DNA from 2 places in the Serratia sp. MMO-28 genome. Region 1 is predicted to be linked to the other one. Evidence: predicted binding sites of a transcription regulator. Region 1 holds the regulator's gene; the other holds the start of a gene.
What was found. Region 1 encodes PhoB, which activates phosphate uptake and scavenging genes when phosphate is short. Its sites were predicted from a motif close to CTGTCATAAAACTGNCNNAT; they were not measured.
Positions count from the first base shown of each region.

Region 2: the regulator PhoB is predicted to act here: its motif matches at 1,254-1,273, upstream of pstS (phosphate ABC transporter substrate-binding protein PstS).

Region 1 is NZ_JBBCVB010000011.1:6,670-22,603, forward strand. It holds gene sbcC (exonuclease subunit SbcC) at 1-386, opposite strand, end outside; gene sbcD (exonuclease subunit SbcD) at 383-1,612, opposite strand; gene phoB (phosphate response regulator transcription factor PhoB) at 1,832-2,521, shown strand; gene phoR (phosphate regulon sensor histidine kinase PhoR) at 2,546-3,862, shown strand; gene WG891_RS11445 (PstS family phosphate ABC transporter substrate-binding protein) at 3,878-4,825, shown strand; gene brnQ (branched-chain amino acid transport system II carrier protein) at 5,333-6,655, shown strand; gene proY (proline-specific permease ProY) at 6,727-8,130, shown strand; gene malZ (maltodextrin glucosidase) at 8,379-10,202, shown strand; gene WG891_RS11465 (zinc-binding dehydrogenase) at 10,576-11,643, shown strand; gene WG891_RS11470 (substrate-binding domain-containing protein) at 11,765-12,682, shown strand; gene WG891_RS11475 (sugar ABC transporter ATP-binding protein) at 12,737-14,227, shown strand; gene WG891_RS11480 (ABC transporter permease) at 14,224-15,213, shown strand; gene WG891_RS11485 (FGGY-family carbohydrate kinase) at 15,230-15,934, shown strand, end outside.
Region 2 is NZ_JBBCVB010000025.1:19,013-34,946, reverse strand. It holds gene pstC (phosphate ABC transporter permease PstC) at 1-45, opposite strand, end outside; gene pstS (phosphate ABC transporter substrate-binding protein PstS) at 137-1,177, opposite strand; gene WG891_RS20110 (hypothetical protein) at 1,419-2,702, opposite strand; gene WG891_RS20105 (outer membrane lipoprotein-sorting protein) at 2,715-3,479, opposite strand; gene WG891_RS20100 (ABC transporter permease) at 3,537-4,925, opposite strand; gene WG891_RS20095 (ABC transporter ATP-binding protein) at 4,950-5,633, opposite strand; gene glmS (glutamine--fructose-6-phosphate transaminase (isomerizing)) at 6,192-8,021, opposite strand; gene glmU (bifunctional UDP-N-acetylglucosamine diphosphorylase/glucosamine-1-phosphate N-acetyltransferase GlmU) at 8,242-9,612, opposite strand; gene WG891_RS20080 (F0F1 ATP synthase subunit epsilon) at 9,908-10,327, opposite strand; gene atpD (F0F1 ATP synthase subunit beta) at 10,348-11,730, opposite strand; gene atpG (F0F1 ATP synthase subunit gamma) at 11,887-12,750, opposite strand; gene atpA (F0F1 ATP synthase subunit alpha) at 12,809-14,350, opposite strand; gene atpH (F0F1 ATP synthase subunit delta) at 14,363-14,896, opposite strand; gene atpF (F0F1 ATP synthase subunit B) at 14,911-15,381, opposite strand; gene atpE (F0F1 ATP synthase subunit C) at 15,440-15,679, opposite strand; gene atpB (F0F1 ATP synthase subunit A) at 15,729-15,934, opposite strand, start outside.

The DNA.
Region 1 (15,934 bases):
CGTACTTTGTCTGCCAGGATCTTGCCGCTTTCCCGTAGCGCCAATTCCACTTTCGGTGCCTGCAGGTTACCATTGGGATCGTTTTTGGCGCGGCGCTGGCTCCAGAAGGCACGATAGCCGGTGCCTTTCACCTCAAACTCCACTTCCGCCAGCGATTCGGCGGTGTGGCGCGTCATCAGTTCGTTATGGCTTGGCGTGACGTTCAGCCGGGGAGTCTGGTGATACAGCGCCAGGCAAATCGCGTCGAGCAACGTGGTTTTGCCCGCGCCGGTCGGGCCGATGATGGCAAACAGCCCGTTGCTGGCGAAGGGTTCGGCAGTGAAGTCGATTTTCCACTCGCCCTGCAGCGAGTTGAGGTTTTTCAGGCGCAGGCTGAGGATCTTCATACGGAAGGCTCCTCATCCTGGTGCAAGGTTTCAACCACCTGTTGGAACATGTGGCGCATCCTTTGCTGGCGCGGTTCTGTCATTTCGCTCTCCAGCGCCAGCCGCCGTTCAAAGACGTCGCTAACGCTCAATTCATTCAGGGTTTCTCTGTCCTGCTGGGCGATCGCCTGGCGGCGTTGCTCTTTGCTGCGCCGCAGCAGTAATACCTCCACCGGCAGCGCATCGGTCAGTTGCTGGATGCGGCGTTGGATATCACTGAGGTAATCCTGCGTCGCCACTTCGATATCCAGCCAAACCGGCAATTCCCCCGAGTAATCGGCAAATTGCCGCAGCTGTTGTTCGATCTGCGATATATCGCCTTTGATCAACTGCATCGGTTGGAAGGTGGGCACCTCCAGCGCGTTAACCTGTTGCAGAGCTCCGTCGGCGAAATCGACCATCAACACGCTTTTGGCTTTACCGAGTTCGTCGAAGCTGAGCGGGATCGGCGAGCCGCTGTAGCGAATATGGTCAGATTTAGCCACGTTCTGGGCGCGGTGGATATGGCCGAGCGCAATGTAGTCTGCAGGGGGGAACGCCTGCGCCGGGAAGGCATCCAGCGTGCCGATATAAATATCGCGCACCGAGTCGGAGGTGGTCACCCCCACGGTGGTTAAGTGGCCGGTGGCGACAATCGGCAGCTTCAGGCCCAGCGCGGCGCGGCGCGCGCAGGCGGCCTGATACAGGTGTTGGTAATGTTCGGCGATGGCTTCCTGTAACGCATGCTGTTTTTGCGTGCCGGATTCCCCAGCGCGGCTGGTGAGCAGATCGCGCGGGCGCAGGAACGGGATGGCACACAGCACCGCCCCCGGTTGGCCATCGCGCTGCTGCAACACCAGGATCTGTTGTTCAATTGCCGTTTGCGCATTGGCAATCACGGTGGTATTCAGGCAGGAAAGCAGCTCACGCGATTCATTGAGCGTGGCCACGGAATCATGGTTGCCGCCCAGAATCACCAACTGGCAGCCGGTGTGCTGTAATTCCACCACAAAGCGGTTGTACAGTTCGCGGGCGTAGCTCGGCGGGGAGCCGGTATCGAACAGATCCCCGGCGACGATCAGCGCATCCACCTGCTGCTGTTCCACCTGTTCGATCAGCCAGCGCAAAAAGGCCTGGTGCTCGGCGGCACGGCTTTTGGTGAAAAAGTATTGGCCCAGATGCCAGTCAGAAGTATGAATCAGGCGCATGATACTCCCTGCATAAAATATAATTGCGGTGATTATAAGGGGGCTGAGTGCCCTGTCGTGACGTAAGCATTATGACATCTAAATGGTTTTTCTTTGATCGTTAGAATAATCACTATGCTTAGAGCCGCAAAGGCAGTGGTGATTTTCATAAAAGTGTCACAAAACTGACGCATAATGGCGCCGCAACATAGCCTAAATAACACATTGGCAGGATTGACGATGGCAAGACGCATACTGGTGGTGGAAGACGAAGCGCCGATCCGTGAGATGGTGTGCTTTGTGTTGGAACAGAATGGTTACCAACCGTTGGAAGCCGAGGATTACGACAGTGCCATTACGCGCCTGTCCGAGCCGTTCCCTGATTTGGTGTTACTTGACTGGATGTTGCCCGGCGGTTCTGGCATTCAGTTTATCAAGCATATGAAGCGCGAGGCGCTGACCCGGGATATCCCGGTGATGATGCTGACCGCACGCGGTGAAGAAGAAGATCGGGTGCGTGGCCTGGAAGTGGGGGCGGATGATTACATCACCAAACCGTTCTCGCCCAAAGAGCTGGTGGCGCGCATTAAAGCGGTGATGCGCCGGATTTCACCGATGGCAGTGGAAGAAGTGATTGAAATGCAGGGATTGAGCCTGGATCCTTCTTCACACCGGGTGATGGCAAGCGGGCAGGCGCTCGATATGGGGCCGACCGAGTTCAAGCTGTTGCACTTCTTTATGACCCACCCAGAACGGGTTTATAGCCGTGAGCAGTTGCTTAATCACGTCTGGGGCACTAACGTTTATGTGGAAGACCGTACCGTTGATGTGCATATCCGCCGGCTGCGTAAGGCGCTGGAGACCAGTGGTCATGACAAAATGGTTCAAACCGTTCGGGGCACCGGCTACCGGTTCTCAACGCGCTATTAAACGCGCCATGTTGGAGCAGATGCCGTGTTAGAACGCCTATCCTGGAAGAGGCTGGCTCTTGAGCTGGCCCTTTTTTGTTTGCCTGCGGTATTGCTGGGGCTGATTTTTGGCTATTTGCCCTGGTTCCTGCTGGTTGCGGTGCTGATTGCACTGGCCTGGAATTTTTACAACCAACTCAAACTCTCCCACTGGCTGTGGGTTGATCGCAGCATGACGCCGCCGCCGGGGCGCTGGAGCTGGGAACCGCTGTTTTACGGCCTGTATCAGATGCAGCAGCGTAACCGCCGCCGCCGCCGTGAACTGGCGCTGCTGATTAAACGCTTTCGCAGCGGGGCCGAATCCCTGCCCGATGCGGTGGTGATGACCACCGTTGAAGGCAATATTTTCTGGTGTAACGGCCTGGCGCAGCACCTGCTGGGCTTCCGCTGGCCGGAGGATAACGGCCAGCATATCCTCAACCTGCTGCGTTACCCGGAGTTCAGCCAGTATCTGCAACAGCAGGAATTCTCTAAACCGCTGACGCTGCAGTTGAATAACGAGCACTTTGTCGAGTTCCGCGTAATGCCCTATTCCGAAGGGCAATTGCTGATGGTGGCGCGCGATGTGACCCAGATGCGCCAGTTGGAAGGGGCACGTCGTAACTTCTTCGCCAACGTCAGCCATGAGCTGCGCACCCCGCTGACGGTGCTGCAAGGCTATCTGGAGATGATGAGCGATCAGGAACTGGATGGTTCACTGCGCAGCAAAGCGCTGAGCACCATGCAGGAGCAGACCAAACGCATGGACGGGCTGGTGAAGCAGTTGCTGACGCTGTCACGCATTGAGGCCGCTCCCAACGTTGATATGAATGAAAAAGTCGATATTCCACTGATGCTGCGGGTGTTGCAGCGCGAAGCGCAGTCGCTCAGCAATGGCAATCATGCGATCAGCTTCCGCGTTAATGAAAACCTCAGGGTGTTTGGCAATGAGGATCAGTTGCGCAGCGCGGTTTCCAATCTGGTGTATAACGCCGTCAACCACACGCCGCCGGGCACCAATATTGAGGTGAGTTGGCAACAGACGCCACAGGGCGCGCAGTTTCAGGTCAGCGACAGCGGGCCGGGGATCGCTTCTGAGCATCTCCCACGGCTCACCGAGCGTTTCTACCGCGTGGATAAGGCGCGTTCACGCCAGACCGGCGGCAGCGGGCTGGGGCTGGCGATCGTCAAGCATGCGCTCAGCCACCATGATTCACGGCTGGAGATTTTGAGCGAGCCCGGTATCGGCACGCGTTTCATCTTTACCTTGCCTAATCGGTTGATTGTCCCCGCTGCTTTGTCAGAGAATGCGGTGAAAAATTAACGCGCGGACGTGGTTATGGCCCGATTCACTTCAGGATTACTGCTTGGTCTGATGCTGTTGCTCAGCCCCGGAGCACAGGCGCAGCCGGACGGTATGCTGGCCGGCAATCTTTCCAGCGTAGGTTCAGACACGCTGGCCAACCTGATGGCGCTGTGGGGGCAGGATTTCAGCCAGCACTATCCCAACGTTAACCTGCAAATCCAGGCCGCCGGTTCCTCCACGGCCCCGACCGCACTGGCGGCGGGCGCGGCCCAACTGGGGCCGATGAGCCGCCCGATGAAAGCGGCGGAAATATCGGCTTTTGAGCAGCGTTATGGTTATCCGCCGCTGGCGGTGCCGGTGGCGGTCGATGCGCTGGTGGTGCTGGTCCATCAGGACAACCCGCTGCGCGGGCTGAACCTGCAGCAACTCGATCAGATCTTTTCCTCCACCCGCCGCTGCGGCGAAAATAGCGCGATCCAACGCTGGGGTGAACTGGGGCTGCAGGGCAGTTGGGCACAGCGCACTCTGCAACGTTTTGGCCGTAATTCCGCTTCCGGCACCTACGGCTATTTCAAGCTGCGTGCCCTGTGTGGCGGGGATTTCATGACGCGGGTGAACGAACTGCCTGGCTCGGCTTCGGTGGTGCAGGCCGTGGCGGGATCGTTAAGCGGCATCGGCTATGCCAGCATTGGTTTTCGTGCCAGCGGGGTGCGTTTGCTGCCGTTGGCTGAATCAGGTCATCGCTACGTCGCGCCGACGGAAAGCAATGTGCGTAACGGCAGTTATCCGCTGGCGCGTTATCTGTATATCTACATCAATAAAGTGCCGAACCAGCCACTGGAACCGTTGACCGCGGCTTTTCTCGATCGCGTGCTTTCGCAGCAAGGGCAGGCGCTGGTGAATCACGACGGTTATTTGCCGTTGCCCCCGGACACGCTGCGCAAAACGCGCATGATGCTGGGGTTGGAGTCGCTTTTTTGAGTGCAAAAACTGAGCGCGTTATGTGCGATGAATGGCTGAATTTTGGTGTTTGTACGCAATATTTAGCACAATGATTCACACTCTGTGAGTTTATTGCTCAAAGATAATACAAATCATGTAGTGTATATTTCTTGATAACCCCTATGATCGACTGGCTAGAAAATATTATCTGGACGATCGCTCTGCTTTCTTTGCTGCATCTTGTCTTTCAGCGCTATAAACGCTTAACTTAGCCCGCGTTGCTGGACTAAACCTCCATTCAACCCCCATGGTGTTTCACCTCCAGCGCTGCTGGCTGCAACCATGAAATCGGTTGGGGATATAACTTCTAAAACGCTGCCCACCTTCATGAGCAACCCTTTTGGGATCGGTACGACGCGCCAGATATTGCGCGTTTGGGTTGCCGATCGGGCTCAGGATGCCAGGGCAGGCCAGCAACTCAATTCCGGTTTTTTGCCCCGACACGGGCGAAAATTTTTTTCATTTTTACAGGCAACACAACATCGTATGAGTCAGCGTTTAACATCAAAAGATATTCTGGCGTTGGGGTTTATGACCTTCGCCTTATTCGTCGGTGCCGGGAACATTATCTTCCCACCGATGGTGGGTTTGCAGTCCGGCGAGCACGTATGGACTGCGGCATTGGGTTTTCTGATCACCGCCGTGGGGTTGCCGGTGATGACGGTGATCGCGCTGGCGCGCGTGGGGGGCGGTGTTGATGCCCTGAGCACGCCGATTGGCCGTAGCGCCGGTTTGCTGTTGGCGACGGTGTGCTATCTGGCTGTCGGCCCGCTGTTTGCTACGCCACGCACGGCTACCGTTTCCTTTGAAGTAGGGATTGCGCCGTTGACCGGTGACGGCCCGCTGCCGCTGTTTATCTACAGCCTGGTCTACTTCGCGCTGGTGATCGGTATTTCACTGTATCCTGGCCGCCTGCTTGATACCGTGGGGCATATTCTGGCACCGCTGAAGATAGTGGCGCTGGCCGTTCTGGGTATTGCCGCGCTGATGTGGCCTGCAGGGGCACCGATCCCGGCGGTAGAGGCTTATCAGAGCGTGCCTTTCTCCTCCGGCTTCGTCAATGGTTACCTGACCATGGATACGCTCGGGGCGATGGTGTTCGGCATCGTGATCGTCAATGCCGCACGTTCGCGCGGGGTGAAGGATGCCGGTCTGCTGACCCGTTACACTATTCTGGCCGGTTTGATCGCCGGTATTGGCCTGACGCTGGTGTATCTGAGCCTGTTCAAGCTAGGTTCCGGCAGTGGCGTGTTGACGCCAGATGCCACCAACGGCGCGGTGATCCTGCATGCCTATGTGCAGAATACCTTTGGCGGTTTGGGGAGCTTCTTCCTGGCTGCGCTGATCTTTATCGCCTGCATGGTCACGGCGGTGGGCCTGACCTGCGCCTGCGCCGAGTTTTTTGAGCAGTACCTGCCGTTCTCGTACAAGACGCTGGTGTTTATTCTGGGCCTGTTCTCGATGGTGGTTTCCAACCTCGGCCTGAGCCATCTGATTCAGATCTCGATCCCGGTACTGACCGCGATCTATCCTCCTTGCATCGTGCTGGTGGTGCTGAGCTTCACCCTGCGCTGGTGGAACAATACTTCACGTATTGTTGCGCCGGTGATGTTAGTCAGCCTGTTGTTTGGTATTCTTGACGCGGTGAAAGCGTCCAGCTTCCAGCATCTGCTGCCAGCCTGGAGCGATAACCTGCCGTTGGCGGCGCAGGGCTTGGCATGGTTGCCGCCTTCGCTGCTGATGCTGGCGCTGGTCGCAATTTATGATCGGGTTTTTGCGCGCAGCCGTGAAGTGACTGTGCATTCATAAACCTGCGATCTTAATTTTGGGCCACGGACTTGTCCGTGGCTTTTGTACGTTTAAAGGGACAGGTCATTTCCATGCAACAACAGTCATCCACCACAGCGCCCAATAAGCTGAAGCGTGGCCTCAGTACGCGCCACATCCGCTTTATGGCCCTCGGTTCCGCGATCGGCACCGGCTTATTCTACGGTTCAGCCGAAGCTATCCGCATGGCAGGCCCCAGCGTTCTGCTGGCTTACCTGATCGGCGGGATCGTCGCGTTCATCATCATGCGCGCACTGGGCGAAATGTCAGTCAATAACCCGCAGGCCAGTTCGTTCTCGCGCTATGCCCAGGATTACCTTGGCCCGATGGCCGGTTATATCACGGGCTGGACCTACTGCTTTGAAATCCTGATCGTGGCCATTGCCGACGTGACGGCGTTCGGCATCTATATGGGCGTCTGGTTCCCCGAGGTGCAGCACTGGGTCTGGGTATTAAGCGTGGTGCTGATCATCGGTGCCATCAACCTGATGAGCGTGAAGGTGTTTGGTGAGCTGGAGTTCTGGTTCTCCTTCTTCAAAGTGGCCACCATTATCATCATGATCGTTGCCGGAATCGGCATCATTGTCTGGGGTATTGGCAACGGCGGGCAAGCGACCGGTATTAGCAATCTGTGGACCAACGGCGGCTTCTTCAGCAATGGCTTTATCGGCATGCTGCTGTCGCTGCAACTGGTGATGTTTGCCTATGGCGGCATCGAGATTATCGGTATCACCGCCGGTGAAGCCAAAAATCCGAAGGTGTCGATCCCGAAAGCCATCAACTCGGTACCATGGCGTATTCTGGTGTTCTACGTGGGAACGCTGTTTGTCATCATGTCGATCTACCCGTGGAATCAGGTGGGCACCAACGGCAGCCCGTTTGTGCTGACCTTCCAGCACATGGGGATCACCATGGCGGCGGGCATTCTCAACTTTGTGGTGATCACCGCGTCACTGTCGGCGATCAACAGCGATGTGTTCGGCGTTGGCCGTATGATGCACGGTCTGGCCGAGCAGGGCCATGCGCCGCAGGTGTTCAGTAAAATCTCCAAGCGCGGCATTCCGTGGGTGACGGTGGTGGTAATGATGGCGGCCATGCTGATTGCCGTGTACCTCAACTACATCATGCCGGAAAGCGTGTTCCTGGTGATCGCCTCACTGGCCACCTTCGCCACCGTGTGGGTGTGGATTATGATCCTGATCTCGCAGATCGCTTTCCGCCGCAGCCTGAGCAAGGATCAGGTGAAGAAGCTGGACTTCCCGCTGCGCGGCGGCGTGTTCACTTCGGTGCTTGCCATTATCTTCCTGGTGTTCATTATTGGCCTGATTGGCTACTTCCCGGCCACTCGCGTCTCGCTGTATGCCGGGCTGGTGTGGGTCGCCTTGCTGCTGCTGGGTTACTACATCAAGGTAAACCGCCAGAAGAAGCAGGCGGTGTTGGCAACACAGCAGGATTGACGTGAAAAATATCGGCCCTGATCGCAGGGCCGATATTGTTATAGAGCTACCCCTTTCAACGTTGTTCAAAAAATACTCTCAATATCAACCAGGCGTTAGCGTTGATTTACCCTGGGAACTGCATCTCCACCCCTCAACTCATCCCTGAGTTTGTCGAACAGAGAGGAGGGGAAATGTCACTCAACGTGGCATTGTTCCGGGCATTAAACAATGTCGTCGATTTCGTTTTGTACATCAGGAGAACCTTAATGCTTAACGCCTGGCATCAACCCGTTCCCCCTTTCGTGGTGAAGAAAGGGCAACGTCTGGAGATCACGCTGTGGCTGCAGGGGGAGGATCTGCCCGAACAGGTCTTCTTGCGCACCGAACCGGATAATGAGGAATGGTTGCTGAAAATGAAGGTACAGGCCTCGGAAGGCATGTGGCGCTATCACGCCAGCCTGACATTGAACGAGGGAGAGGCCACCCGGCGCTACTGTTTCAAACTGTTGTGGGCCGATCGCCAGCAGTGGTTTGGCCCACAGGGGTGGTCGCTGATCCCGCCGGGGCAACTGGCACAATTCGCGGTTGATGAGCCGAATCATAGTCCGATGTGGGTGGCCGACCAGGTGTTTTACCAGATATTCCCCGATCGTTTTGCCAGCAGCGGCGCAGCGCATGGGATTGAAAGCGGCAGCTATCGCCATCATGCAGCAGGATGCGAGGTGATACGCCGCGACTGGCAACATCCGCTGGAAGAGAAACATGCGGCGTCGACCTTCTACGGTGGCGATCTGGATGGCATCAGCGAGAAACTGCCGTACCTGCAGCAGCTTGGCGTGACGGCGTTGTATCTCAACCCGGTTTTCACCTCGCCGAGCGTGCATAAATATGACACTGACGATTATTACCAGGTCGATCCGTACTTTGGCGGCAACGAGGCACTGCAGCGTTTGCGAGTAAGTACTCACAAGGTGGGGATGAAAATGGTGCTGGATGGGGTTTTCAACCATACCGGCGACTCGCATCCGTGGTTCGATCGCTATCAGCAGGGCGAGCAGGGGGCGTGTCACCACCCTGATTCCCCTTATCGCGGCTGGTTTAATTTCTATCCGGATGGCGAGGCATTGACCTGGAAGGGCCATACCAATCTGCCCAAGCTCAATTTCGCCGAGCCACAGGTGGTGGATGCCATTTATCGTGCCGATAACAGCGTAGTGCGTTATTGGATGCGGCCGCCTTACAGCATCGACGGCTGGCGGTTGGACGTGGTGCATATGCTGGGGGAAAACGGCGGTGCTGAGGGGAATTTGCAGCACTTGGCCGGGATTTATCAGGTGGTCAAGCAGGAGAACCCAGAGGCTTATGTGCTGGGCGAGCATTTTGGTGATGCCCGCCGCTGGCTGCACGCCGGGGTTGAAGACGCTGCCATGAACTATGTGGGCTTTGCGTTACCGGTACGCGCGTTTCTGGCCGGGCAGGACGTGGCCTACCATCCGGTACAGATTGATGCGGCCACCTGCGCGGAGTGGATGGACGGCTATCGTGCCGGGTTGCCGCACAATCGTCAGCTGATTCAGTTTAACCAACTGGACAGCCACGATACCGCACGTTTTCTGACGATGCTGGAAAATAACACCCGGCGTATGCAGATGGCGGCGGTGTGGCTGATGAGCTGGATCGGGGTACCTTGCCTGTATTATGGCGACGAAATCGGCCTGGACGGTGGCAACGATCCGTTCTGCCGCAAAACCTTCCCATGGGATGAAAGCCAGTGGGATCACCTGCTGCTGAACCTGTTCCGCCGCCTGATTGCGCTGCGTAAGCAGAGCAAAGCGCTACGGCGCGGCGGCTGCCAGGTATTGTATGCCGTAGGGGAAACGCTGGTGTTTGTACGTACTTACCAGCAAGAGCAGGTGCTGGTGGCGTTGCAGCGCAGCGGTAGCGGCGAAGCGGTATTGCCATACAGCCCGTTACTGGCGCAGGGCACATGGCTGCGGTTAGAGGGGGAGGGTGAACTCAAGGTGGCAGAACAGGGGTTGCAACTGCGGTTGGGCGCGGAATCTGCCTCGATCTGGCGGCTTAACCGTTGAATGCGTAACGATTAAATAGACCGATCTCTCCAATTAAGCGGGCGTTGCCGTTGGCTGCAACGCCCCGTTTATCAGGCAAGCCCGCCGCTTATTTCTCTCCTTATAACGTCATGTTTCGGCGATGGGAATGTGATCACGATCGGAATTTGTAGCGCTTTCAGGCTATATGTTAACGAACTGTGATTTTGTTCAAACATTTGTTTTCGCGGCTTTGGTTATATGATACTCAATGTTTACGTTGTCATTTCTAGTTTTAGCGAGTGATTGATGATTAATATTATGAAATATATCAATTAATAGCGTATTTCATATTTTTTTAACCAAAAATGACAACGTCAACATTTTGGTTTTGAGTCTGATAATGGAGAGCAAAATGAGCCAGTTACCTGAGAAGATGCGCGCGGTGGTTTGCCATGGTCCACAGGACTACCGTTTTGAACAGGTGCCAACGCCGCTGCCAAAGGCAAAAGAGTTGGTGATCAAAGTTGAAGGCTGTGGGATCTGCGCCGGGGACTGCAAATGTAAAAATGGCGCTCAGATGTTCTGGGGAGAAACGCCGTGGGTAAAACCGCCGGTGGTGCCGGGCCACGAATTCTATGGCCGCATTGTTGCCATGGGCGAGGGCACAGAGAAGAAATACAAGATTGGCGAGCGGGTGATCGCCGAGCAGATCGTGCCGTGCTGGGAATGCCGCTACTGCAAATCTGGCAGCTATTGGATGTGTGAAACGCACAATATTTACGGCTTCCAGAAAGATGTTGCCGAAGGCGGCATGGCGGAATACATGCGTTTTTCTGAAAACGCGATCGTTCATAAGATCCCAGAAAGCCTCAGCCACGAAGATGCGGTGCTGATCGAACCCATGGCCTGCGCCATCCACACCGTTGCGCGTGGCGATATTCAACTGGATGATGTGGTGGTATTGGCCGGTGCCGGGCCGTTGGGGCTGTGCATGGTACAGGTTGCTCGGCTGAAAACGCCGAAAAAACTGATCGTGATCGATGCCATTGATGAGCGCCTGGAGCTTGCCAAAGAGTTTGGTGCCGACGTGGTGATCAACCCGCTGAAAGAAGATGCCGATAAAATCGTCAAGGCATTAACCGGCGGCTATGGCTGTGATGTTTATATCGAAGCTACGGGGGCTCCAGTCGGGGTAACTCAGGGTTTGCAGATGATCCGCAAGCTGGGGCGCTTTGTTGAATTCAGCGTATTTGGCAAAGAAACCACCGTCGACTGGTCGATTATTGGCGATCGCAAAGAGTTGGATATTCGCGGCGCGCATTTGGCACCTTACAGTTATGAAATTGCTATCGATCTGTTTGAGCGCGGCCTGGTGACCTCCAGAGGCGTAGTGACCCACAGTTTTTCTTTAAACGATTGGGATCAGGCTTTCGCGCTGGCGGATTCAACGGATTCGATAAAGGTTGTTTTGGTGCCTTAATTCTAGATTTTAAACGACGATTTAAATGCTTTTTACCAAGCATGGGATGCTATTACTGTTAAATAGGTTAATTCATATTGTTGCTCTGATAATAATGATTCACCCTACAGGAGAATAAAATATGTTTTCATTTATCAAGAAAACGCTGCCGGTTATTTTTGCTGGCGGCATGCTGATCGCCAGTCAATCGGTATTAGCCAAGCAGATTACTATTGGTGTTTCATTCCAGGAGATGAATAACGATTATTTTGTCTCAATGAAGCAGGCATTAGAACAGGCGGCGAATGATATTGGTGCCAAAGTGTATGTTGCCGATGCCCGTCATGATGTCTCCAAGCAGATTAATGACGTCGAAGATATGCTGCAAAAGAAGGTGGATATCTTGCTGATTAACCCAACGGATTCGGTTGGGGTGCAATCGGCGGTGATTTCTGCCCATAAGGCCGGAGCCGTGGTGGTGGCGGTAGATGCCCAGGCGGAAGGGCCGCTGGACTCCTTTGTCGGTTCAGAAAACTACGACGCCGGTTTCCAGGCGGGTGAATACCTGGCGAAATCACTCGGTGGCAAGGGCAAAGTGGCGATCCTGGACGGTATCCCGGTGGTGCCGATTCTTGAACGCGTGCGCGGTTTTGAAGATGCCATTAAAAAGCACCCAGAGATGAAGATCGTCACCAAGCAAAATGGTAAACAAGAGCGTGATACGGCGCTTACGGTAACGGAAAACATGCTGCAATCGACGCCCGATCTGGCCGGTATCTTCAGCGTGAATGACGTCGGGGCGCTTGGCGCGCTGGCGGCCATCAAGAGCAACGGTTCCAAGGCCAAGTTGGTCAGCGTTGATGGCCAGGCAGAGGCTATTCAGGAGATCCTCAAGCCAGACTCGCCGTTTATCGCCACCTCTGCACAGTTCCCACGCGATCAGATACGTATTGCACTGGGTATCGCGCTGGCCCGTTACTGGGGAGCGAATGTGCCTAAAACCATTCCGGTGAAAGTCAAACTGATCGACAGCAGTAATGCGAAAGGTTTTAGCTGGTAAGCGTTCGGTAGCGCTCTGCCCTTTGGCTGAGCGCTATTCTCGGAGAATATCATCGTGACGGCATTATTAGAATTAAAGCAGATTAAGAAATCCTTTCCGGGTGTCAAGGCGTTGGATGGTATCAATCTGACGATCCGGCAGGGTGAAATTCATGCGCTGCTGGGGGAAAACGGTGCCGGTAAATCGACGCTGGTTAAGATTATGTGCGGTATTCATCAGCCGGACTCCGGTGAAATACTGCTGGAAGGGCAAAGCCGGCACTTTTATAATTATCGTCAGGCAATTGATGCCGGCGTGGGAATTATATTTCAGGAATTCTCATTAATTCCTTATATGAACGCGATAGACAATATTTTTCTCAATCGGGAAGTCAAAAACCGTTGGGGATTATTAGATCGAAAAGCAATGCGTAAAAAAGCCGAAGCGATATTCAAACGCTTGGCGGTAAATATCGATCTCGATTGCCCGGTGGAGCAACTCAGCGTTGCACAGCAGCAGTTCGTCGAGATTGCCAAGGCGCTGTCGCTGGATGCACGCGTTCTGGTGTTGGATGAGCCGACCGCCACCTTAACTCCGGGCGAAGCCGATCACCTGTTCAGCGTGATGAACGATCTGAAATTGCTCGGCGTCGGCATGGTGTTTATTTCGCATCATCTGGACGAGATCTTCACCCTGTGCGATCGGATCACCGTGCTGCGCGACGGCACCTATGTGCAGACGCTGCCGGTGGCCGAAACCAACGTGGATGAACTGGTGAAGCTGATGGTCGGGCGCACCATTGAGCACACCTTTCCGTTGAAATCGCACCCGGTCGACACTTCGACGCGCCTGCTGGAAGCCAGTATTCAGCGCAGCAAACACCAGCAGGAAGACCATTTCCATCTGTTCAAAGGGGAAATTCTGGGGTTCGCCGGGCTGGTGGGCTCGGGGCGCACGGAAACGGTCTCCGCGTTGATTGGTGCAAGTGCTTGCTATCGTAAACAGGTGCGTCTCAACGGGCAGAGTGCCACGCTACGCAGCCCGGCGGAGGCGCTGAAACAAGGGATCGGGCTGCTGCCGGAGAGCCGTAAAACCGAAGGGCTGGTGCTGCCGTTCTCGGTGGCGCAGAACATCACGCTTAATCGCCACGAGCGTTTTGGCCGATTTTTTGTCAACGCCGGTAAGGATAACGAGATTGTGCGGCGCCTGATCCGTGAGGTGGGGGTGAAAACGCCCGATCCGGATACCGCGGTCAATACCCTGAGCGGCGGGAATCAACAAAAAGTGGTCATTGCCCGCTGGCTGAACAATGACTGCAACATCCTCATCTTTGATGAGCCGACGCGTGGGATCGATGTCGGTGCGAAGTCTGAAATTTATCAGATGATGCAACAGCTCACGCAGAAAGGCATCTCTATCATCATGATTTCATCAGAATTACCGGAAATTATCGGGGTTTGCGATCGCGTCCTGGTATTTCGCGCTGGCCACATTGTTGCCGAATTGACCGGTGATGAAATCGAGTCTCACAACATCATGCTTCATGCTACCGGGAGTGCACTATGATCGGAATCGAACAATCCTCTACTTCGGGTTATGCCCCGGTGCATAGCACCAGCAAGCGTTGGGAGAAACTGCTGCATCACCCTGCGGTGCTGCCGTTTATCGGTTTCGCCATCCTGTTTTTATTGATGAGCCTGTTCAATGACAGCTTTCTAACGGTTAACAACCTGACCAACGTGGCACGGCAGGTGTCGATTAACGCCATTATTGCGGTGGGGATGACCTGCGCCATCCTGACCGGGGGGATCGATCTTTCGGTCGGGCCGGTGATGGCGCTGTCTGGCTCGATTGCCGCCGGATTGATGCTCGGCGGGATCCCGATTCCGCTGGCGATGGTCGCCGCGTTGCTGATCGGCGCTCTGTTCGGCCTGGCTAACGGGGCCTGCATTGCTTATCTGCGTATGCCGCCGATCATCGTGACGCTGGCTTCAATGGGCATCGCCCGCGGTTTGGCGCTGCTGTACACCGGTGGTTACCCGATTTCCGGCCTGCCGGATGTGTTCTCTTTCTTTGGGCGCGGCACGGTGCTGGGTATTCAGGTGCCGATCCTGATTATGGCTGGGGTCTATGTGCTGGCATGGCTCATGCTCAACCATCTGCCGTTTGGCCGCTATGTTTACGCCATTGGCGGCAACGAAGAAGCCGCGCGTCTGAGCGGTATTCGCGTTTCGCGCTATAAGGTGCTGGTGTATGTGGTCAGCGGGCTAACGGCGGCGCTGGCGGGGTTGGTATTGACTTCGCGCCTGATGAGCGGGCAGCCGAACGCCGGTGAAGGTTTTGAACTGGACGCGATCGCCGCCGTGGTGCTGGGGGGCGCGGCTATCTCCGGTGGCCGGGGCGCCATTATTGGCACTCTGGTGGGGGCTATGATGCTCGGTGTGCTGAATAACGGGCTCAATCTGATGAGCGTGTCGCCTTACATTCAGAACGTGGTTAAGGGCGGCATTATCCTCGCTGCCATTTACCTCAGTTCTAGCCGCCGTAAATAACGCTGAGGGAACATCAATGGGATATTTTCTGGGCGTAGATATTGGCGGCACCCTGATCAAGGCGGGGCTGTATCGCCCTGACGGTGAAGAAATTGCCGTCGCGCAATGCGATGGTGAAGCCTTGTCCCTGCAGCCGGGGTTCAGTGAACGTGAGATGGAAGCGCTATGGCGGGATTTTTGTTCGACCATCCGCCAGGTGCTGGATCTGGCCGCAGTAAGCGGTGAGCAAGTGCGCGGTGTGAGTTTTTCGTCGCACGGTAAAGGGCTGTATGCGATTGATGCGCAGGGGAAACCGGTGCGCAACGGCATTGTTTCATCGGATACCCGTGCCAGTGCCATGGTCGCCGATTTACAGCAGCAAGGGGTGGAAGAGTGCACTTATCCTCGCAGCCTGCAACCCATCTGGAGCAGCCATCCGGCGGTGCTATTGCGCTGGCTGAAACAGCACGAACCCGCAAAGTATGACGCCATCGATGCCGTGCTGATGGCGCACGACTACCTGCGCTTTCGCCTGACCGGTGAGGCGGCGGCGGAAGTGACCAATATCTCTGGCAGCAACCTGTTTAACCAGCAGTTGGCGGATTACGATCCGCAACTGATGGCCGCCTTTGGTATTGAGGAGGTAGCGGATAAAACCGCGCCGCTGTTGGGATCGGCGGAGCTGGCCGGGCAGGTCACCGCCAGCGCTGCGGCACAGTGCGGACTCTCTGCCGGAACGGCG
Region 2 (15,934 bases), on a different contig from region 1:
ACCATTTTTACTTGGTGGTTTAATGGTCGGCTTAGATCCAGCCATAGATTACTCTTCTGTTAAAGCTTGGAGGGCCCAGCACGCTGAGCCCGACACATCAGGCTGAGGCGCGGCCTATGCCGCACCCCCTGCATAGTTAGAACAACGCTTTACCGGAACTGTCTTTGATATTGGTTCTCCAGGCTGCACGGATCTGCTCAACCACTTCATGCGGCAATGGGGCGTAATCCAGTTCGCTGGCCTGCTTGGCACCGGTTTTGTAAGCCCAGTCAAAGAACTTCAGCACTTCTGCGCCTTGTTCTGGCTTCTTCTGCTCTTTGTGTACCAGGATGAAAGTGGTGGAGGTGATCGGCCAGACGTTTTCGCCTTTCTGGTTGGTCAGGTCCTGAGCAAAAGTTTTACTCCAGTCCGCGCCTTTAGCCGCCGCGCTGAAGCTCTCTTCAGTCGGGCTGACCGGCTGGCCGTCTGCTGAAATCAGTTTAGTGTAGGCCAGGTTATTTTGCTTGGCGTAGGCGTATTCAACATAGCCGATAGAACCTGGCAGGCGCTGAACAAACGCCGCGATACCGTCATTCCCCTTGCCACCCAGGCCGGTCGGCCAGTTAACGGTTGAACCTGCGCCGATTTTCTCTTTCCACTGTGCGTTAGCTTTAGACAGGTAGCTGGTGAAGACGAAAGAGGTGCCGGAACCGTCTGCGCGGCGTACCACCGCAATGTTCTGATCCGGCAGTTTCACGCCAGGGTTCAGCTTAACGATCGCCGGGTCATTCCATTTTTTGATGTTACCCAGGTAGATATCACCCAAGGTTTGACCATCCAGGGTCAGTTCGCCGGATTTGATGCCCGGAATGTTCACTGCCAGCACCACGCCGCCAATCACGGTAGGGAACTGGAACAGGCCGTCTGCAGCCAGTTTGTCGTCAGACAGCGGGGCATCGGAAGCGCCAAAGTCAACGGTGTTGGCGATGATTTGCTTCACGCCGCCAGAGGAGCCGATCCCCTGATAGTTAACTTTGTTGCCGGTTTCTTTCTGATAAGAATCTGCCCACTTGGCGTAAACCGGAGCGGGGAATGTCGCACCTGCACCGGTCAGGCTAGCAGCAGCGAACGCAGACACAGAGGCCAGGGAGAAAGTCGCTGCCACAATACTGGCGACGGTGGTACGCATCAGTTTCATAATCCCTCCTAATGGGATATTCAAAAATCAACTTTGAGTTGTTTTCATCAGAGTAAGTATTGTTGCAGGAGGGAAAATAGGACAGTTTAGTGACAGAAAAATGTACGAAATATGACAGTTATATTACAGCCACCCCAGAAACAGGTTAATTAACTTAAAAATCATCAAGATAATAATATTTTACTGGCAGTTTTCCACTGCCAGCCGGGTTTAAATCCGCATATTATTACGCCGTTCACACCTAAAAATAATAGGTAAGCGACATTTGCCAACGCCGTTCTGGCCGCACCGGCTCCACCTGCGATGCTTCCAAACGATAGATTTTCTGCCACTGTAAGGCCAGATCCACCGGACCAATATGACGACGCACCTCGGCAAACCCCATATTCCGCTGCTGTTGCAGATCGCGCTGCCAGATCGCGTTAACATCGTAATGATCAACGATATCTTTCCAGTAGGCCTGGAGCAGCACGGAGCGACGGGGCATCAGCCAGTTTTGTGCCTGCAATGGGGCCTCACCAAAAGAAACTCCCCCTTGAGCCAAGGCATAAGGAGGTTGGCTGGCAAGGAAATCCAGCGCCCGCCGGTTATCAGCGCTGCCGTTATAATGGCCCTCAGCGCGCAGCGTTAAGCGATTTTCCCCACTCCAGGTCACCCCATAAGCCAGGCGATTACGCCAGCGGCTTTCCTGCAATGACTCAGGCAATGCGGTTTGCCAACCGTAAGGCTGACGCCCTCCGGCCCACTCGGTGTAGAGCAGCGTGGAATGGGAGAGCACCCGTGAAAGGTTGAAACCCAACTGCGGCGAGCGGCCTTGCTCAGCGAGCAGTAACCCTTGCGGGTTCAGATTTTCCGCCCATTTATAGCTGCCCACCAGCAATAGACGCTGCCTGGGGTTGCTGGCCCCCCAATCCAGGCTGGCACTTTGCTGGCTTGGATGATCGCTGAGCTTAGGCGACCAGATGGCGGTCAACGCGGCTTGATCCCACAAATATTGCCAACGCAGCATGGCATTACCCAGGCGGTTATTTCTCAACGTTTCTGGGTCGGCAGAGGTTACAGAGCGCACCGTGCCCTCGCCAAGAAAATCGGTAGGGTTATAACCGAATGCCAAACCATAGCGCGTGTTGACGCGCCCCGCATCCAACAGTAAACGCGGCGTTACACGATAAGTCAGATAGGCTTCTTTTAGCGAGTTCACGCTGCTGTCACTGCGTAAACCCGGGGAGAAACGGCTGTCAAAACGGTTAGCCAGCACAAAGCGCCAGTCCTGAGAGGGAGTGATCGCCAGAGGAGCATCCCAGCGCAGATCGAGCGAAATTCGCTGCTGGTTGCCACCATTCTCATTCACGCTGCTGGCCGCTTCAGCCGACATGTTGAGCTTTTTGCTCTCCGTGGGAGAGAATTTCGTGTTGTCGGCCAGATCCAAAGCGGCCAGCGTGGCATCTTCTCCATAGGCTGAGTGGCCACACAGAACCGATAACGCCGCTATCCATGACAAAGAAGTGTGTCGTGCTTTCTTCATCCGTCAGTCATCCTAGAAGTGCGGCAGGTAATCACGCTGCAGCCAGGCCTCTGGAACGTCATACCAGGCAAAATCCTGGTGTTTGAGCACGGTGACCAATTGCGAATTTATCCCATCGATGATCACCGCTTCCGTTGGGCGGCTTCCACCCAGCACCGGCTGGTAACCGCGGAAATAGGTGGTCTTGAGCAAACTGCCGTTAACGGCATAAAACTCGGCTTTACAGCTTTTGAAATCCTGTTTATCGACCCAAAGATCCATAGAGGGGTAGGCGGCGTCTGAATGGCGCGCCACCAGATGCAGGCGATAACAGTCCCGTTGCTGCCGTTCTCCGTCCAACACCTGTTCTTCTTTCACCAAGGTGGCCTGATAGTCGTAATTCCAGTTTGCCGTCACTACGTCACCATTGGCAGCCTGCCCCAACAGGCGCTGCTGGGGTGAAATAGGCACGCTGGCCTGGCTGGCAGGATCATACAGCCACAGATCTTGGCCGCTTTTCAGCGTTAACTTACCGGCATCCCGCTGAGGGCTGACAAACTTCACCAGGCTGCGAAACTGGCCGTTCGGGTAGGCGCGGGAATAGAGACGCAAGGTGCTGGTTTCAAACTGCTTGCCGTTTTTATAGCTGACCAGGGTGGTGCTCAAGCTGAATGAGCGGCTCGGGTTACGAACCTCATCGCTTTTTTTCAAGATCTCCTGGGCGCTGAGCGTAGCCAATGCCTGGCCGCTGGCAAGCAGGCTGAATAACAGGCCAGAGATCAATGAGAATCTCATCATGATGTAGATCTTCCTTGTAATTAAAATAATAACTTCCCACCCTCCATTACGATGGGATCAGGCATGGCGCAGTGCTTGGACGATATGAACGTTTGCCGCTCGCCGGGCTGGCCACCAGGATGAAGACACCGCGGCAACCATCAGAATCGCCAGCACGCTCAGCAGCATCGTCCACTCTCCCCAGATCCGTATCTTGATTGGGATTGGCGCAATCACCCCCGGCGGATGCCAGGTCAGGCCCGAGCGATTAATGAGGTAGGCCAGAAACAGCGAAAGCAGAATGCCGGTCAGGCAGCCGAGCATGCCGAGCAAGATGCCTTCATTGAGGAACAGGCGCTGGATGTCCTGACGCTTCAGCCCCACCGCCCGCAACGTACCGATCTCAATCGTGCGCTCCAGCACCGCCATGCTCATGGTGTTGCTCACGGTAAACAGCGCAATGCACAAAATCAGTGCCAGCAGAAAATGAAATATCTTGCCGAACATATCCAGGATCTGGTTGTACAACGGCTGCAACTGAGAAAAGTCATAAACGGCCAGGGGTTCATCAGCCAACGTGGTTTTGAATAACTGTTGCAGACGAGCGCGAGCGGCTTCCAGTTGTTCTGTATTACGCAGTTGCAGAGTAATGGCCGTAACGCCCGGCCGATCGCGACCAAACACCAGTTGCTGAGCTTGTGCCAGATGAATGCCGACGTAGCTGTCATCCAACTCTCTGGCGGCCTGTGGCTGGACGGCCTCCACCTGCACCCGGATGATATTGGGTGCTCCACCAACCGACGCGGCCAACAGCTCGATTTGATCTCCGGTTGGCGGCTTCCTTTCCTCCCGCGTCTGCTGCGCGAGTTGCAGCAGATCGTCAGGAAGTGCCGCCGAGTGGTTCTCAACCGGGGAGGGCGGGCTGCTACAGGGCCGATCGGCGATAAAACCACATAGCTGCAGCATGCGCGCCACACCTGCGCCGATCATGGCGGCATCGGGGGTATTCTCACTGAGGGTGTTCTCATGCATCCCTTTGCCAAGATGGTACTCATCCCATTCATTCAGTGCCAGCTGGCCTGCCGCTTCACTGCCATAAATCAATACCGGGCGGGAAGTGCCTGCGGCATAGTTCCCGGCGATACCATTCAGGATCAGCACCGGGGTTTTAACCACCACCATCTGGCTTAACTCGGGATCCTGCTCAATCTGCGCCATGATTTTATGGTAATTTTTGATACTGTACTCTGCCGGGTTGGCCGTCCCGTACAGCAGGTAATCTTTATGCTGGATTTGCAGGTGGCCGGTATCACGGACAAAGGTGGTTTGCAGACTGTACTCAATGGAACGGTTATAGCCACCAAACAGCAAAATGCCGACGGCACCCACGGTGATCGCGCAAAGAGTCGATAGCGTCCGACGTCTGTTACGCAGTAAATTGCGTAAGGCCAGTTTGAATGTTTGCATGATGATTTTTCTCCAGCGGGAAACTTACTGCATGGCGACGCGGGTAACATTGCCGTCATGCACCTGATAGAGATCGTCTGCTGCCGCAATGACCTGTGGGTCATGGGAAGAAAAAACCACCGTCACCGATTGTTCCTGCTGCAAACGCCGCAGCAACTGCAAAATGGAGTTGCCGGTTTTGCTGTCCAGATTAGCCGTCGGTTCATCTGCCAGCACCAGAGAAGGGCGGTGGATAAGGGCCCGGGCGATCGCAACGCGCTGACGTTGCCCACCGGAAAGCTGCCCCGGTAACGATCGGGCTTTGTCCGCCAGACCGACGGTTTCCAGCATCGTGGTGATGGCAAACTTCCGTTGTGCAACCGTTGTGCCTTGCAAAATGAGCGGGATCTCAACGTTTTCCCAAACGCTCAAGACGGGGATTAAATTAAAATTCTGAAAAATAAATCCAAGATAGCGGGCACGGAATGCACTGCGCTGATCGTCATTCAGCCGCGACATTTCCTGCCCGGCAATCACCAGGCTGCCCTGATCGGGGCGATCGATACCGCCGATGACATTCAATAACGTCGTTTTACCACTCCCGGATTGGCCAGATAATACGGTGAAGCGTTGTGAGGCGATTTTTATATTAATATCTCTTAGTGCCTCAACCTTGGATTGACCCAATAAATAATTTTTGCAAATCCCTTTAATCTCCACAGCCCACATTCTCTTTAATTCCTTTTAAATATGAAGACATCACTTCACAAGAGGCGATAAAGTCAGTCAAACACACATAAAATATAAATAACACACATTAACAAAGCATATAGATATTTGAACAATAACGCCATGGCAACGAATGGTAAGCTTTTTCCTAAGCATTCGGTCGTTATTTTTTACCGAATCACCCAAGCGAACAATGCCTATAACCTTCAGGTGGTAAGCTTTTTCGTTTTCTTAACTATAAAACTATCCTCAAGACAAACCCAGCAAAATCGGCATTATATCATTGATGAAACGATTCAATAATATTGATGCATTACTAATGCACTTTATAAGATAGCAGGATAAGAGTGATTATTAATACGACAACGTAATCAGGTGGAAAAATGCCATATTGATTAGCAAGAAAGTAAGGAATATCTTATTTCGATAAGTAACATCTTATTTACGTTAAACCCCACTGTTAAAATCTTACGTTTTAACTTTTTGCCCGGTTGGATACGCCGATAAAAAAAACCGGCACACAGGCCGGTTTTGATATTATTGGCAGAACCCGATCCATCACTCTACGGTAACGGACTTCGCCAGGTTACGCGGCTGATCTACGTCAGTACCTTTGATCAGCGCCACATAATAAGACAACAACTGCAACGGTACGGTGTAGAAAATAGGCGCCACGATCTCTTCAACGTGTGGCAATTGAATGATGGTCATGCCTTCGCTGCTGACAAAACCGGCATCCTGATCGGCAAACACATACAGTTGACCACCGCGCGCGCGCACTTCTTCGATGTTGGACTTCAGTTTTTCCAGCAGTTCGTTGTTGGGAGCCACCACAATCACCGGCATATCCGCATCAATCAACGCCAATGGGCCATGCTTCAACTCACCGGCAGCGTAGGCTTCCGCGTGAATGTAGGAGATCTCTTTCAGCTTCAGCGCCCCTTCCATCGCGATCGGATACTGATCGCCACGGCCCAGGAACAGCGCATGGTTCTTGTCGGAGAAACCTTCCGCCAGCGCTTCAATACTCTTATCCAGCGACAGCATCTGTTCGATACGCGCCGGCAGCGCTTGCAGGCCGTGGACAATCTCATGTTCAACGCTTTCAGCCATACCCTTCAGGCGGCCAATGCGCGCCACTAGCATCAGTAACACGGCAAGTTGGGTGGTGAAGGCTTTGGTGGAGGCCACACCAATTTCAGTACCGGCTTTGGTCATCAATGCCAGATCGGATTCACGCACCAAGGAAGAACCGGCAACGTTACACACCGCCAGCGATCCCAAGTAACCCAATTCTTTCGACAAGCGCAACGCAGCCAGCGTATCGGCCGTTTCACCAGACTGTGACAGAGTTACAATCAGGCTGCCTGGGCGCACCGCAGATTTGCGGTAACGGAACTCCGAAGCAATTTCCACGTCGCATGGCACCCCCGCCAACGCTTCGAACCAGTAACGAGCCACCATACCAGAGTGATAAGAGGTACCACAGGCGATGATCTGCACATGCTGCACTTTTGCCAGCAGCTCATCAGCACGTGGGCCCAATTCACTGAGGTTGATCTGACCATGGCTGAAACGCCCTTCAAGGGTGTTTTTCAACGCCATCGGCTGTTCAAAAATCTCTTTTTGCATGTAATGGCGATACGCGCCTTTATCACCGGCATCGTATTGCACCTGAGATTCAATCTCTGGGCGCTCAACGGCATTACCCTGCTTATCAAAAATACTGACGGTGCGGCGAGTCACTTCCACCACGTCGCCTTCTTCCAGGAAAATAAAGCGGCGAGTGACCGGCAACAATGCCAGTTGATCGGAAGCAATAAAGTTTTCACCCACACCACGACCAATGACCAGCGGGCTACCGGAACGAGCGGCGACCAATACGCTGGGATCGCGGCTGTCCATCACTACCGCACCGTAAGCACCACGCAGTTGTGGGATCACGCGCTGAACCACGTCCAGTAGCGTACCGCCCTGCTTCTGCTCCCAGTGCACCAGGTGAGCAATCACTTCAGTATCGGTTTCTGAACTGAAGCGGTAACCGCGTTCAACCAGCAGTTCACGCAGCGGTTCGTGGTTTTCGATAATGCCGTTATGCACCACGGTGATGTAATCAGAAACATGAGGATGCGCATTCGCCTCAGTAGGTTCACCGTGCGTAGCCCAGCGGGTGTGAGCAATGCCGGTTCCCCCATGCAGAGCTTGTTGCTCCGCCGCTTCGGCCAGTTTTTGTACCTTACCGACACGGCGTAACCGGCTAACGTTACTTTCAGCATCAACCACGACCAAACCGGCTGAGTCATACCCACGATATTCCAGGCGACGCAAACCTTCTAACAGGATTTCTGCAATATCACGTTGCGCTACTGCGCCTACAATTCCACACATCAGTTTGTATTCCTAATTAAACGCCTTTCAGGGCGCTTTCGATGCCTTGACCTGATTTTGCCGGTTTTTTACCGTGCATCCCCGAGCCTGTAGATGGTGGGGTTATTATGTTTTGCTCTGCGCTCTAGGATAAAAGTACAGAGCAAAACAGGGGTGGGGGTGGGAGTGGCTTATTCCCCTCACCCCAACCCTCTCCCATAGGGAGAGGGAGCGGAACGAGTTACTTTTTCTTCGTTGGCCGCTGCCAGCCTTGAATATGCACCTGCTTAACGCGGCTCAGCACCAACTCATCGTCAGCGATATTCTGGGTAACCGTAGTACCCGCAGCGATAGTGGCACCTTTACCCACTGACACCGGGGCCACCAGCTGGGTATCAGAACCGACAAACACATCGTCACCAATAATGGTTTTGTGTTTGTTGGCACCGTCATAGTTACAGGTAATAGTCCCGGCACCGATATTCACATCGGCACCAATCTCAGCATCACCCAGATAGCTGAGGTGACCCGCTTTGGAACCTTTGCCCAACCGCGCTTTCTTGATTTCCACAAAGTTGCCGACGTGTGCCCCCTCTGCCAGCTCTGTACCTGGGCGCAGGCGGGCAAATGGCCCCACCGTGCACGCGGTTTCCAGTTGCGCGTCTTCCAGCACGCTGTAGGGGCTGATCTCGCAATCATCGCCAATCACGCAGTTCTTCAGCACACAGCCAGCACCGATCTTCACGCGATGACCCAGCTTAACCTTGCCTTCAATGATGACGTTGGCGTCGATGGAGATATCGCGGCCATGTTCCAATTCACCACGCAGATCAAAACGCGCCGGATCCAGCAGCATCACGCCCGCCAGCAGCAGTTTTTCAGCCTGCTCGGCCTGATAGACGCGTTCCAGTTGGGACAATTGCAGGCGATTATTCACGCCTTCCACTTCGCTCAGGCGCGCAGGATGCACAGTTTCAATCTTTTTACCGTCGGCATGAGCCAAAGCGATAATATCGGTGATATAGAACTCACCCTGCGCATTGTTGTTATTCAGCATCCCCAACCAACGTTTCAGATCGCGGCCGTTAGCCACGAGGATACCGGTGTTGATTTCATTAATCTGGCGTTGTTCATCGCTGGCATCTTTGTGTTCAACAATACCAACAACCTCACCGTTACTACGCACAATGCGGCCATAACCGCTCGGATCGTCCAGTTTTACCGTCAACAGACCAATGCCACCCTGCGGCTTTGCTGCCAGCAGGCGCGTTAACGTGTCAACGGCAATCAATGGCACGTCGCCATACAGCATTAACACGTCTTCGTCATCGGCAAAATGTGGGGCAGCCTGCTGCATGGCATGACCGGTCCCCAACTGTTCTGCCTGTAGCACCCAGTTCAATGCCTCATCCTTTAACCTGCTTTTCAGCAGTTCCCCACCGTGGCCATAAACCAGATGAACGTTCTGAGCGCCCAGCTTCATAGCTGCATCAATGACGTGTTGCACCATCGGCTTGCCCGCCAACGGATGTAACACTTTGGGAAGATCGGAATACATGCGTGTTCCCTTGCCCGCGGCGAGGATAACCACGCTCATTGCGCTGTTCAACATAAGCAACCTGATAACTCCATTTTGATGGACGAAAGTAAAACCCTTTGGTGACAAAAATACTACATATTTCTCTACACGAATTCAGCACAGGCCGCGTGGCTCTAAGCGTGCCGCTAAGTAGAACAATCTCGGCCTGTAGCAAAAAAAACTGTCGGCGATCGGAGACGCTTTAATGCCGCCAACAAAGCTAATACATCACAATGCTAACCCGGTTGAAATGCTTATTTTAAAGCAAAAAAAAAGCGACCACATGGGCCGCTTTCTTATTCTGAGCGTTGCACGCAACGCCTGGATTTTACATCGCTTTTCTGGTGAGCTCGATAACGCGCAGTTTCGCGATCGCTTTCGCCAGTTCAGCGGATGCCTGAGCATAGTCGACATCACCATGAGAGCTACGGATGTGCTCTTCAGCTTTACGCTTAGCTTCCAGCGCTCTTGCTTCGTCGAGGTCCGTTCCACGGATGGCAGTGTCCGCCAACACGGTGACCACGCTCGGCTGTACCTCAAGGATACCGCCGGACAGGTAGATGAACTCTTCTTCACCGTGCTGTTTAACAATACGCACCATGCCAGGCTTGATGGCAGTCAGCAGCGGCGCATGGCCAGGGAAGATCCCCAGTTCGCCTTCGCTACCTGTTACCTGGATCTTCTGTACCAGGCCGGAAAACATCTGTTTTTCCGCGCTGACAACATCCAGATGGTAAGTCATAGCCATATCACCCTCCTCTCAAGGCGTTACAGTTTCTTGGCTTTTTCCACTGCTTCTTCAATGGTGCCAACCATGTAGAACGCCTGTTCCGGCAGGTGGTCATAGTCGCCTTCCATAATGCCTTTGAAACCACGAATGGTATCTTTCAGCGATACGAACTTGCCCGGAGAACCGGTGAAGACTTCTGCCACGAAGAACGGCTGAGACAGGAAACGTTGGATTTTACGCGCGCGGGATACCACCAGCTTGTCATCTTCTGACAGCTCGTCCATACCCAGGATCGCGATAATATCTTTCAGTTCCTGATAGCGTTGCAGAATAGACTGCACGCCGCGCGCTACGTCGTAGTGCTCCTGGCCAACAACCAGCGGATCCAATTGACGGCTGGTAGAATCCAGCGGATCAACGGCCGGGTAGATACCCAGAGAAGCGATGTTACGGCTCAGTACCACAGTTGCATCCAAGTGAGCAAAGGTGGTGGCTGGTGATGGGTCAGTCAAGTCATCCGCAGGCACGTAAACGGCCTGTACAGAGGTGATCGAGCCCGTCTTGGTTGAGGTGATACGTTCTTGCAGAACGCCCATCTCTTCCGCCAGCGTTGGCTGATAACCTACCGCCGATGGCATACGGCCCAGAAGTGCAGACACTTCGGTACCGGCCAAGGTATAACGGTAAATGTTATCCACAAACAGCAGAACATCACGGCCTTCGTCACGGAACTTCTCAGCCATGGTCAAACCGGTCAGCGCCACGCGCAGACGGTTACCTGGTGGCTCGTTCATCTGGCCGTAAACCAGGGAAACTTTGTCCAGTACGTTGGAATCGTTCATTTCGTGGTAGAAGTCGTTACCCTCACGAGTACGTTCACCCACGCCCGCAAACACTGAATAACCGGAGTGCTCGATCGCGATGTTACGGATCAGCTCCATCATGTTTACGGTTTTACCTACGCCCGCACCACCGAACAGACCGACTTTACCACCCTTGGCGAACGGGCAGATCAGGTCCATAACTTTGATACCGGTTTCCAGCAGATCCTGGGAGTTAGACAACTCTTCGTAGCTTGGCGCCGGACGGTGAATCGCCCAACGCTCTTCTTCGCCGATGTCGCCCTTCATGTCGATTGGCTGACCCAATACGTTCATGATACGGCCCAGGGTAGCTTTACCTACCGGTACTTCGATTGGATGCTGCAGGTTGGTCACTTTCAGACCGCGACGCAGACCGTCTGAGGTCCCCATGGCGATACAGCGAACCACGCCACCACCCAACTGCTGCTGAACTTCCAGCACCAGTTTCTCGGTGCCGTTTTCAACCTCAAGAGCGTCGTACACTTTTGGTACGGCATCCTGAGGGAATTCGACGTCCACCACGGCGCCGATTACCTGGATAATCTTTCCAGTAGCCATCTTGAATCCTCTACGTAATTCGTTTACCCGGCCTATTTCAAATTGCTGGCGCGTTGACTGCCTTCTCTCGCCCCAACTGCTTACTTGAGTAAGTGCCTGGGGTCTTGCTCAGTTGTCGCCTTCCCGCAATCTGAACTATTTAGGGTAATAACCTGGTTAAACCGCGGAGGCTCCCGAAACGATCTCGGTGAGTTCCTGAGTGATGCTGGCCTGACGCGCCTTGTTGTATACCAACTGCAGCTCTTTGATCAGGCTACCGCCGTTATCGGTTGCGGCTTTCATCGCGACCATTCGTGCGGCCTGCTCGCTGGCCAGGTTTTCCACGACGCCCTGATAAACTTGCGATTCCACATAGCGACGCAGCAAGGTATCAAGCAGCACTTTTGGATCGGGTTCATACAGGTAATCCCAGGATTTTTTCTTCAGCTCACCGTCTTCAGAAGGCGGTAATGGCAGAAGCTGCAGTATCTGCGGTTCCTGAGACATCGTATTGACAAATTTGTTGCTGACGATGTACAGCTTGTCCAAACGACCTTCGTCGTAGGCTTGCAGCATCACCTTCACTGGGCCGATCAGATCCGACAGGGAAGGGTTATCCCCCATGCCGGTCACTTGGGCTACCACTTTGCCGCCCACGGAACCAAAGAAAGAGGCTGCTTTTGAGCCAATCAGTGCCAAATCAGCTTCGACACCTTTTTCAGACCAGCCTTTCATCTCTGCCAACAGCTTTTTGAACAGGTTGATGTTCAAGCCACCGCAGAGACCACGGTCAGTAGACACCACCAGATACCCAACGCGCTTAACATCACGCTCATCCAGGTACGGGTGCTTGTATTCCAGATTCCCTAACGCCAGGTGACCGATCACCTCGCGCATGGTCTCTGCATAAGGACGGCTGGCCGCCATGCGATCCTGCGATTTACGCATTTTGGAGGCGGCGACCATCTCCATCGCTTTAGTGATCTTTTGCGTGTTTTGCACGCTAGCGATCTTACTACGTATCTCTTTTGCGCCGGCCATCTCTGCTTCTCCTCATTGCCAGACAGCCTGCTGTCTTTCAACAGCAGGCTACTGTGCGTTACCAGGACTGGGTTGCCATGAAGCTATCGAGGATGCCTTTCAGCTTGCCTTCGATCTCATCGTTATAAGCACCAGTTTGGTTGATGTGGTTTAGCAGTTCGGCATGCTCGCGATCTGCATAAGCAACCAGAGCGGCCTCGAAGCTCACGACTTTCGCGACTTCAACGTCGTTCAGGTAGCCACGCTCAGCGGCAAACAGCACCAGAGACTGTTGTGCGACGGACATCGGCGCATACTGTTTCTGTTTCAGCAGCTCGGTCACTTTCTGACCGTGGCTCAGCTGTTTGCGGGTTGCATCGTCCAGATCGGAAGCGAACTGAGAGAACGCAGCCAGTTCACGGTACTGTGCCAGAGCGGTACGGATACCACCGGACAGTTTTTTCATGATCTTGGTCTGTGCTGCACCACCCACACGGGATACCGAGATACCCGGGTTAACTGCCGGACGAATACCGGAGTTAAACAGGTTGGATTCCAGGAAGATCTGACCATCGGTAATCGAGATTACGTTGGTCGGAACGAACGCGGAAACGTCACCCGCCTGGGTTTCAATGATCGGCAGAGCCGTCAGTGAACCGGTTTTCCCTTTGACTTCACCCTTGGTGAAAGCTTCAACGTATTCAGCGTTAACACGCGCAGCACGCTCCAGCAAACGGGAGTGCAGATAGAATACGTCACCAGGATAAGCTTCACGGCCTGGTGGACGACGAAGCAGCAGGGAAATCTGACGATAAGCAACGGCCTGCTTGGACAGGTCATCGTAAACAATCAGGGCATCTTCACCGCGATCGCGGAAGTATTCACCCATTGCGCAACCGGCATACGGAGCCAAGTATTGCAGCGCAGCGGATTCAGATGCGGTAGCCACAACCACGATGGTGTTGGCCAGTGCACCGTGCTCTTCCAGTTTGCGCACCACGTTAGCAATGGTGGACGCTTTCTGGCCGATAGCCACGTAAACACATTTGATACCAGAATCACGCTGGTTGATGATCGCATCGATCGCCAGAGCGGTTTTACCCGTCTGACGGTCACCGATCACCAGCTCACGCTGGCCACGGCCGATTGGGATCATGGCATCTACAGACTTATAACCGGTCTGTACAGGCTGATCGACCGACTGACGCTCGATAACGCCAGGTGCGATAGTTTCAACCGGGGAGAAGCCGTCATGCTCAACCGGGCCTTTACCGTCGATAGGTGCACCCAGAGTGTTAACCACGCGGCCCAGCAGACCACGGCCTACTGGAACTTCCAGAATACGGCCGGTGCATTTTACCTTCATGCCTTCGGCCAGATCCGCGTACGGACCCATAACCACGGCACCTACAGAGTCACGCTCCAGGTTCAATGCGATTGCATAACGGTTGCCTGGCAGTGCGATCATTTCGCCCTGCATAACATCGGCCAGACCGTGTACGCGGATGATCCCGTCACTGACGGAAACGATAGTACCTTCATTGTGAGCTTCGCTCACCACATTGAACTGAGCAATGCGCTGCTTGATCAGTTCGCTGATTTCGGTGGAATTCAGTTGCATGCTCCAGTCCCCTTAAGACTGCAAGACGTCTGCCAGGCGTTCAAGACGACCGCGAACGCTGCCATCAATCACCATATCGCCAGCACGGATAATTACGCCGGCCAGTACAGACTTGTCAATTTTGCAATTCAGCTTAACTTTGCGTGACAGACGTTTTTCCATCGCAGCGGCAATCTTGGCCTGCTGTTCATCGCTCAGTGCGCTCGAAGAGAGCACGTCGACTTCGATAGTGGATTCCAGCGCAGCACGCAGTTCTATGAACTGTTGCAGTACCGCAGGAAGAACCAGTAAACGTCCATTTTCGGCCATTACACGGATAAAGTTCTGGCCATGTTCGTCGAGCTCATCACCACATACCGCAGTGAACGTCTTGGACAGCGTTTCTGGTGCAACAGCACCGGAAAGCAATTCAGCCATCTGTTCGTTGCGGGTGACTTCAGCACTAAACGCCAGCATTTGCTGCCAGCGCTCTACGCTTTGGTTCTCAACGGCAAAGTCAAAAGCTGCTTTGGCGTAGGGGCGAGCTACAGTAACAAATTCAGACATCAGCCCCTCCCTCCTTACAGTTCAGCGACCAGTTTATCAACGATGTCGCTGTTAGCAGCTTCATCCACGGAACGTTCGATAATCTTCTCGGCGCCAGCAATTGCCAGCATCGCGACTTGCTTACGCAACTCTTCACGAGCGCGCTTACGTTCGGCTTCGATCTCAACCTGAGCCTGCGCCACGATTTTGTTACGTTCCTGCTCGGCTTCCGCTTTCGCTTCATCCATGATCTGAGCTTTGCGTTTGTTGGCTTGCTCGATGATCACCTGAGCTTCTGCTTTAGCAGTTTTCAGCTGGTCGGTCGCATGGGCTTGCGCTAAGTCCAAATCTTTTTTGCCACGCTCTGCAGAAGCGAGACCGTCAGCAATTTCTTTCTGACGCTTCTCAATGGCAGCCATGATCGGCGGCCATACATACTTCATACAGAACCAGACAAACAGGATGAACGAGATAGCCTGGCCGAGGATTGTTGCGTTAAGATTCACAGCACAATGCCTCTTTAAAAGTTAATAATGGGGTTTCGTTATCGAGAACCATCTCGACTTACGCGACAGCGAACATCACGTACAGACCCAGACCAACAGCGATCATCGGGATGGCGTCAACCAGACCCATAACGATAAAGAACTGTGTACGCAGCAGAGGAATCAGATCAGGCTGACGTGCAGCGCCTTCCAAGAATTTACCACCCAGGATGCCGATACCGATCGCAGCACCGATTGCCGCTAAACCCATCATAATAGCGGCAGCCATGTACAGCAGATCCATATTCAGGTTTTCCATGACAGTCTCCAGTTTATTTCAGTTTAAAAGTGCAAGTGTTTTAAGAAAATCAGTGCTCTTCAGACGCCATCGACAGATAGACGATCGTCAGAACCATGAAAATAAAGGCTTGAAGCGTAATGATCAAAATGTGGAAGATCGCCCAAGGCAAGCTCAGGACCCACTGTGACCACCACGGCAACAGGCCGGCAATAAGGATGAAGATCAACTCACCCGCATACATGTTGCCGAACAGTCGCAGACCCAGAGAAACAG